2 regions of the Massilia sp. 01N410 genome follow, and region 2 is predicted to be linked to the other one. Evidence: predicted binding sites of a transcription regulator. Region 2 holds the regulator's gene; the other holds the start of a gene.
The links. Region 2 encodes sigma-54, which starts transcription at its own class of promoters, with help from an activator protein. Its sites were predicted from a motif close to TGGCANGNAANCTGCTTT; they were not measured.
Positions count from the first base shown of each region.

Region 1: the regulator sigma-54 is predicted to act here: its motif matches at 1,530-1,547, upstream of AC1DOP_RS04005 (ammonium transporter).

Region 1 is NZ_JBFTRV010000002.1:302,569-306,719, reverse strand. It holds gene AC1DOP_RS04010 (Nramp family divalent metal transporter) at 1-246, shown strand, start outside; gene AC1DOP_RS04005 (ammonium transporter) at 277-1,482, opposite strand; gene AC1DOP_RS04000 (LysR substrate-binding domain-containing protein) at 1,661-2,599, opposite strand; gene AC1DOP_RS03995 (urate hydroxylase PuuD) at 2,704-3,918, shown strand; gene AC1DOP_RS03990 (DUF2726 domain-containing protein) at 4,031-4,151, shown strand, end outside.
Region 2 is NZ_JBFTRV010000010.1:70,816-74,966, reverse strand. It holds gene lptB (LPS export ABC transporter ATP-binding protein) at 1-494, shown strand, start outside; gene AC1DOP_RS15060 (RNA polymerase factor sigma-54) at 497-1,993, shown strand; gene hpf (ribosome hibernation-promoting factor, HPF/YfiA family) at 2,096-2,455, shown strand; gene AC1DOP_RS15050 (enoyl-CoA hydratase/isomerase family protein) at 2,560-3,645, shown strand; gene AC1DOP_RS15045 (GntP family permease) at 3,792-4,151, shown strand, end outside.

The DNA.
Region 1 (4,151 bases), on a different contig from region 2:
TCGACCCTGGCCGGGATCGGCATCAACTTCGCGCCGATCGACCCGATCAAGGCGCTCTACTGGAGCGCGGTGCTGAACGGCGTGATCGCGGTGCCGGTCATGGTGATCATGATGGCGGTGGCCTCGAGCACGAAGATCATGGGCGAGCTGAAGATCTCGGGCCGGCTGCGCGTGCTCGGCTGGATCTGTACCGGCGTGATGGCGGTCGCCGTGCTGGCGATGTTCGGGGCCGGGTTCATGCATTGACGGCTTCCCCCGCACGGGGGGGGAAGGAATCTACTGGAAGGTGGTCTCGCGCTCCGGCGTGGCGCTGATGCGGTGGATCGACAGGTCGGCGCCGTCGAATTCCTGTTCCGGATCCAGGCGCAGGCCCACCGTCTTCTTCAGCAGGCCGTACACGATCCAGCTGCCGAGCCCGGAAATGACGATGCCGAGCACGGTGCCGACCAGCTGAGACCAGATGGAGACGCCGCCCAGCCCGCCCAGCGCGCGGCTGCCGAAGATGCCGGCCGCGATGCCGCCCCAGGCGCCGCACAGGCCGTGCAGCGGCCACACGCCCAGCACGTCGTCGATCTTCCAGCGGTTCTGCGCCAGCGTGAACAGCGAGACGAACATCGCGCCGGCGACCGCGCCGGTGACCAGGGCGCCGAGCGGATGCATCAGGTCCGAGCCGGCGCACACCGCCACCAGGCCGGCCAGCGGCCCGTTGTAGACGAAGCCGGGGTCGTTGCGGCCCATGACGAAGGCGGTCAGGGTGCCGCCCGTCAGCGCCATCAGGGAATTCACCGCCACCAGGCCGTTCATCTTGTCGAGGGTCTGGGCGCTCATCACGTTGAAGCCGAACCAGCCCACCGTCAGGATCCAGGCGCCCAGCGCCAGGAAGGGGATGTTCGAGGGCGGGTGGGCGGCGATGCGTCCGTCCTTCGCATAGCGGCCGCGGCGCGCGCCCAGCAGCAGCACCGCCGGCAGCGCGGCCCAGCCGCCCACCGCGTGCACCACCACCGAACCGGCGAAGTCGTGGAAGGGCGCGCCGAAGACGGTGTGCAGCCAGTCCTGGATGCCGAAGCGGTTGTTCCAGGCGATGCCCTCGAAGAGGGGATAGACCAGGCCGACCAGCACGGCGGTGGCGGCCATCTGCGGGTGGAACTTGGCGCGTTCGGCGATGCCGCCCGAGATGATGGCCGGGATCGCCGCGGCGAAGGTCAGCAGGAAGAAGAACTTGACGAGTTCATAGCCGTTCTTCGCCACCAGGGTATCGGTACTGCCGAAGAAGTGCATGCCGTAGGCGATGCCATAGCCGACGAAGAAGTAGGCGATGGTCGAGACGGCAAAGTCGATCAGGATCTTGACCAGGGCGTTGACCTGGTTCTTGCGGCGCACCGTTCCCAGTTCGAGAAAGGCAAAGCCGGCGTGCATCGCCAGGATCATGATCCCGCCGAGCAGGATGAAGAGCGCGTCGGCCCCGGTTTTGTAGGCATCCATGCAAGTCTTTCCAAAAAAGTGCGTGAAAACAGCGTTAGCACTTCTTGGTAGCAATAAGCGTTCCAATTTGGTGAAGGAAGGCCCTGAGAATGCACCGGCCGCGGGCGGAAGTCACGTAGCGCCCCGTTCGCGTGCGTCTGCACTGCCGAGGTGCAGGCGTGCGCCAAAAAGGAACGTCTCAGCCTTTGACGAGGGCCTGGGCCGCCGCCGTCACCAGGTCGCGCAGCCACTTGTGCTCGGGCGACTGGTGCACCCGCTGGTGCCAGAGTTGATAGAAGCGCATCGGCGGGAACTTGATCGGCACCGTGAAGTTCTTCAGCGGCAGCGTCTTTTCGTAGAAGCGGATGAACTGGCGGCCGGTGGTCAGCACCAGGTCGGTCTGCGTCAGCATGTAGGGAATCAGGCCGAAATAGGGCGACTCGACCGCCACCTTGCGCTGCATGCCCTGGCGTTCCAGGAAGGCATCGATGACGCCGTGATAACCGGGCAGCATCGGCGAGGGCGCCACGTGCGGCAGGCTGAGGTAGTCCTCGAGCGTCATCGCATCGCCGGCCGTGCGGCGCGCGTAGGCACTTTCTGCGCGCATGGTGCAGATGATCGGGTCTTCGAACAGCTTCGAGATGTGCAGGTGGGCCGGCGGCTCGTCCCAGTTGGCGATCACGAGGTCGATCTCGCCGTCCGACAGCATGCGCAGGTAGTCGGTGCCCGGCCCCAGGTGGTGGATGGCGACCTTGCTGTTGGGCGCGCCGCGGCGGATCGAGGCCACCACGCTCGGCAGGAACTGGGTGTCCAGGTAATCCGGGGCGGCGATGTGGAAGGTGCGCGCCGCCTGCTCGGGCACGAAGGGCGACTTCCTGATGAACAGGCTCTCGGTTTCGTCGAGGATGCGCTTGGCCGGTGCGAGCAGGCTCTCGCCATGCTGGGTCGGCACCATGCCGCGCGCGCCGCGCACCAGCAGCGGATCGCCGGTCAGTTCGCGGAGCTTGCGCAGCGAGGCCGAGATCGACGGCTGGGGCTGGTTCAGCTTGAGGGCCACGCGCGACACGTTCTTTTCCACCAGCAGCAGGTAGAGGATGCGGATCAGGTGCAGGTCGAGGTGCTGGGGCAGGCTGCTCATCGGAAGGTCATATGCGTGTGCTTATGTCGAATATACGGTATTTTTCATGTTGAATAAATGGAAACCGGCGTATCTTCTCGTAATCACACGTGCAAAGGATGTGCATGGACTACCTGCTTCCGTATGGCCTCGAATGGATGAACCTGCTGGTGCGCTGGCTGCATGTCATCACCGGCATCGCCTGGATCGGCGCCTCCTTCTACTTCGTCTGGCTCGACAACTCCCTGCGGCCGCCGGCGCCCGGCAGCGAACTGGCGAAGAAGGGCGTGGCCGGCGAGCTGTGGGCCGTGCACGGCGGCGGCTTCTACAACCCGCAAAAGTACCTGGTCGCGCCTGCCGAGCTGCCCAAGGAACTGCACTGGTTCAAGTGGGAAGCCTATTCGACCTGGCTGTCGGGCTTCGCCCTGCTGACCATCGTCTACTACTTCAATGCCCAGGCCATGATGGTCGACCGCAGCGTGGCCGACCTGTCGAGCTGGCAGGCTATCGGCCTCGGTCTCGGCAGCCTGGTGGTGGGCTGGATCGTCTACGACCTGCTGTGCCGCTCGAAGCTGGGCAAGCACGACCTGGCCTTCGGCGCGGTGATGTTCGTCTTCCTGAGCGCGGCCGCCTGGGCGCTGACCCACTGGCTGAGCGGGCGCGCGGCCTATATCCACGTCGGCGCGATGATCGGCACCATCATGGTCGCCAACGTGGCGATGGTCATCATTCCGGGCCAGCGCAAGATGGTGGATGCGATGATCGCCGGCCAGAAGCCCGACCCCGTCTACGGCATCCGCGGCAAGCAGCGCAGCGTCCACAACAACTACTTCACGCTGCCGGTGCTGTTCATCATGATCAGCAACCACTTCGCCATGACTTACCGCCACGAGCACGCCTGGGCGGTGCTGGCCGCGATCATGCTGGCCGGCGTCTTCATCCGCCACTTCTTCAACCTGCGCCACAAGGGCCGGGTCGAATGGAAGTACCCGGCCGTGGGCGTGGTGCTGCTGCTGACGGTGGCCGTGGCGATCGCCCCGAAACCGCCGGCGGCCGCCCCGGCCGCAGCCGATGCCGGCGCGCAGTTCGCGGCGGTGCAGGGCATCCTGCAGCAGCGCTGCGTGTCCTGCCATTCGGCCCATCCGACGCAGCCCGGCTTCGCCACCGCGCCGGCCGGCGTGATGCTGGACAACCCGCACGGCATCACGCAGAACGCCCAGCGCATCTACCAGCAGGCCGTGCAACTGAAGGCCATGCCGCTGGCGAACATGACGAACATGACGGATGCCGAGCGGGCCCAGGTCGCGGCCTGGTTCGAGGGCGGCGCCAGAACGAAGTGAAGAAGTTGCTGTAGTTACAAAGCGAGGATTTTCCGGACCCTCTTGCTTGCTATCCTGCTGGTCCTTCAATTGCATCAAAGAAAGATCGGCTATGAATATCGCATACGTCCTCATGGCAGTGCTGTTGGTGCTCGCGCTGCTCATGGGGTTCGCACTGCGCAAGGCGAAGAGACGCGGCCCGGCGCCGGCCTACACCCGCCGCGCCATCATGACGGAAAACGAAATGGAATTTT
Region 2 (4,151 bases):
ACCTGCCGCAGGAAGCCTCGGTGTTCCGCAAGCTGACGGTGGAGGAGAACATCCGCGCCGTGCTGGAACTGCAGCGCGAGGACGGCAAGCCGCTGGGCAAGAACCGCATCGAGGAGCGCCTCAACGAGCTGCTGGCCGAGCTGCAGATCGAGAAGCTGCGCGAGAACCCGGCGCTGTCGCTGTCGGGCGGCGAACGGCGCCGCGTGGAGATTGCGCGCGCCCTCGCCACCAACCCGCGCTTCGTGCTGCTGGACGAGCCGTTTGCCGGCGTCGATCCGATCGCGGTGATCGAGATCCAGCGCATCGTGCGCTTCCTGAAGGAGCGCGGCATCGGCGTCCTGATAACCGACCACAACGTGCGCGAGACGCTCGGCATCTGCGACCGTGCCTACATCATCAACCAGGGCGCGGTGCTGGCGTCGGGACGCCCGGACGACATCATCGCCAATGAATCGGTTCGCCGCGTCTACCTGGGTGAACATTTCCGGATGTAGTCATGAAACAGACGCTGCAACTCAAGACCTCACAGCACCTTGCGCTGACACCGCAACTCCAGCAGTCGATCCGGCTGCTGCAGCTGTCCACTCTCGAGCTGCACCAGGAGATTGAACAGGTCCTCAGCGACAACCCGCTGCTCGAACGCCTCGACGATCCGCTCGACCACTCGGTGCGCCTGCTGGCCGACGGCGCGATCAACAACGGCGCGTCGACCTCCACCACGCCCGACTCGCCGCCCTCGTCCAGCCAGGGCGAGGAGGGCAATGGCGGCGGTGGCGCCGAAGCCGAAGGCGGCGACAGCGACAACGGCGATGCCGGCGGCGCCGAGCACGACATGGACTGGGGCGATTCTGGCCGTTCCGGCAGCGGCAGCGGCGGCGAGGAAGAGGACGGCCGCCCGCAGCTGGAAGCCAGCCCGGTCTCGCTGCGCGAACACTTGATGGAGCAGGTACGCCTGACCTGCATGTCGCCGCGCGATTGCGCGCTGGTCGAGATCGTCGTCGACACCCTCGACGACAACGGCTACCTCGAAGAAACCCTGGACGAGCTGCATGCGCGCCTCCCGGCCGAACTCGAAGTGGAATTCGAGGAGTTGCGCACCGCGCTGGCGCTGGTGCAAAGCATGGACCCGCCCGGCGTGGGCGCGCGCAGCGCCGCCGAATGCCTGGCGCTGCAGATCCGCCGCATGCCGGGCGTGCCGCTGGTCACGCGGCGCATGGCGCTGACCATCGTCGAACGCTACCTGACCTGGTTCGCGCAGCGCGAATTCAACAAGCTCAAGAAAGCCCTCGACTGCGACGACGAAGACCTGCGCGAAGCCCAGGCCGTGATCCGCCATTGCAATCCGCATCCGGGCGCGGCCTTCGCTTCCGACGTTTCCGACTTCGTGGTGCCGGACGTAATCGTGCGCCGCGCGAAGGACGGCTGGAGCGTGCAGCTGAATCCCGAGGTGATGCCGCGCCTGCGCGTGAACAGCCTGTATGCCACCTTGATGAAGCAGGGAAAATCGGAATCCCAGCTGGCGGCGCAGTTGCAGGAAGCAAAATGGCTCATCAAAAACATGCGCCAGCGCTTCGATACTATCCTTCGGGTAGCTCAAGCAATCGTGGAGCGCCAGCGGAACTTTTTCTCCCATGGCGCCGTTGCCATGCGGCCCCTTGTTTTACGTGAGATAGCTGATACACTAGGTCTACACGAGAGCACAATTTCTCGTGTCACAACTCAGAAATACATGCTGACGCCGCACGGCATGTTCGAGTTGAAGTACTTTTTCGGGAGTCACGTCGCGACCGAGGCAGGAGGAGAAGCCTCCTCGACCGCGATCCGGGCTCTCATCGTACAACTCACAGGAGCAGAAGACCCCAAAAACCCTTTATCCGACAGCAAGATCGCGGAGATGCTAGGGGAACAGGGAATGGTTATCGCACGCCGCACGGTAGCGAAATACCGCGAGGCGCTGAAGATCCCTCCCGTCAGCCTCCGTAAATCTCTGTAGCAAGCTCTTTCAGCAAGCTCTTGCAGCAAGCTTCTTGCAACAACGCTGCCCTGGTGCGTGGTATGCGCGTACGACAGGCAGCGCATCATCAAAGGAGTGTGTATGAATCTCACTATCAGCGGACATCATCTCGATGTAACCCCGGCAATCCGTGAATACGTACAGAACAAGCTCGAACGCATCACCCGCCATTTCGATCAAGTGATCGACTCCCACGTCATCCTCTGCATTGACAATCTCACCGAGAAAGAAAAACGCCAGAAGGCCGAGATCAACTTGCGCCTCGCCGGCAAGATCGTTCACGTCGCCAGCGCCGCGCACGACTTGTACGCCGCGATCGACATGCTGATGGACCGGCTCGACCGGCAGGTGCAGAAGTACAAGCAGATGCTGCAGGATCACAGTAGTACACCGCTCAAGCGCATACCCAACGATGGAGGAGAAGCTGCCGCTACAGCGTGATCCTTCCGCTGGCGCAGCACAAGCAAGGAAGGGCGCATCTGGCGCCCTTTTCGTTTTCCGGGCCGCGCTACAATGCCGTTTTCCATTTCAATAAATAAAAGAACATGAGCGAATACGTGCAGACCCGCGTTGCCAGCGGCACCGGCATCATTACCCTCGACCGTCCCAAGGCCCTGAACTCGCTGTCGCTGGAGATGGTGCGCGCACTGACGGAGACCCTGCTGGCCTGGCGCGACGATTCGAACGTCGACGCCGTCGTTATCAAGAGCAGCAGCGAGAAAGCCCTGTGCGCAGGCGGCGACATCCGCTTCTTCCACCAGGCCGGGCGCGCTACGCCCACTGGAGGCAGTGCCCTGCTGGAAGACTTCTTTACCGAAGAATACGCGCTGAACCACCTGATCCACTTCTATCCGAAACCCTATATCTCGTTGATGGACGGCGTGGTCATGGGCGGCGGCATGGGTATCGCCCAGGGCGGGCCCGAGACCGGCCTGCGCATCGTGACCGAACGCACGAAGATGGCCATGCCCGAGGTGAACATCGGCCTGTTCCCGGACGTCGGCGGCAGCCACTTCCTGTCGCATGCGCCGGGCGCGCTCGGCATGCATCTGGGACTGACGGGGCTGACCATCGGCGCCGCCGATGCGCTCTACGTCGGCCTGGCCGACGTGTTCGTGCCGGGCGCCGAACTGCCGGCACTGCATGCGCTGATCGCTGCGACGCCGGGCAAGCAGCTGGCCGATGCGATCCGCGCCTTCGCCGCGCCGTTCGCGCAGCAGGCCGGCGCCAGCGAACTCGAAGCGCAACGCGCGCTGGTCGACAGGCACTTTGGCGCCGACTCGGTACAGGCCGTGATGGTCTCGCTGGAGGGCGATGACACCCCATTCGCGCAGAAGGCCCTGGCCGCGATGCGCCAGCGCTCGCCGCTGATGATGTGCGTGACGCGCGAGATGCTGGTGCGCGGCGCCACGATGGACGTGGCCGCCTGCCTGCGCATGGAGCGCTCGCTGGTGCGCCGCAACTTCGAACACGGCGAAGTGCTGGAAGGCGTGCGCGCGCTGGTGATCGACAAGGACAATGCGCCGAAGTGGAACCCGCCCGCGCTGGATGCCGTCACGCCGGAGATGGTGGCGCGCTTCTTCGAGCCGGTGTGGCCGGCGCATGCGCATCCGTTGCGCCACCTGGCATAAGCGGCGCCCGCTCCGCCGCCCCGGCATCCGCCGGGTTTTTTTTCGCCTGCCGATAATGCGTTGCAGCATAAGCACGAATTTATGCGATGATTTCATCAGGCAATGAAATAATGGCATAGCCAAGCACAACAATAGAGGAGTCCAATTTGTCGTTTCTGATCGTCCTGGCCGCACTGGCCTTCCTGATGGTGGCCGCCTACCGCGGCTATAGCGTCATCCTGTTCGCACCGATCGCCGCCCTCGGCGCGGTCCTGTTCACCGACCCGTCCGCCGTGGCGCCGGTCTTTTCCGGCATCTTCATGGAAAAGATGGTCGGCTTCGTCAAGCTCTACTTCCCGGTCTTCATGCTGGGCGCCGTGTTCGGCAAGGTCATCGAGATGTCCGGTTTCTCGAAATCCATCGTGCAGGCGGCGATCCGCTACATCGGCCGCTCGCGCGCGAACGCCGTGATCGTCGCCGTGTGCGCGCTGCTGACCTATGGCGGCGTGTCGCTGTTCGTGGTGGTG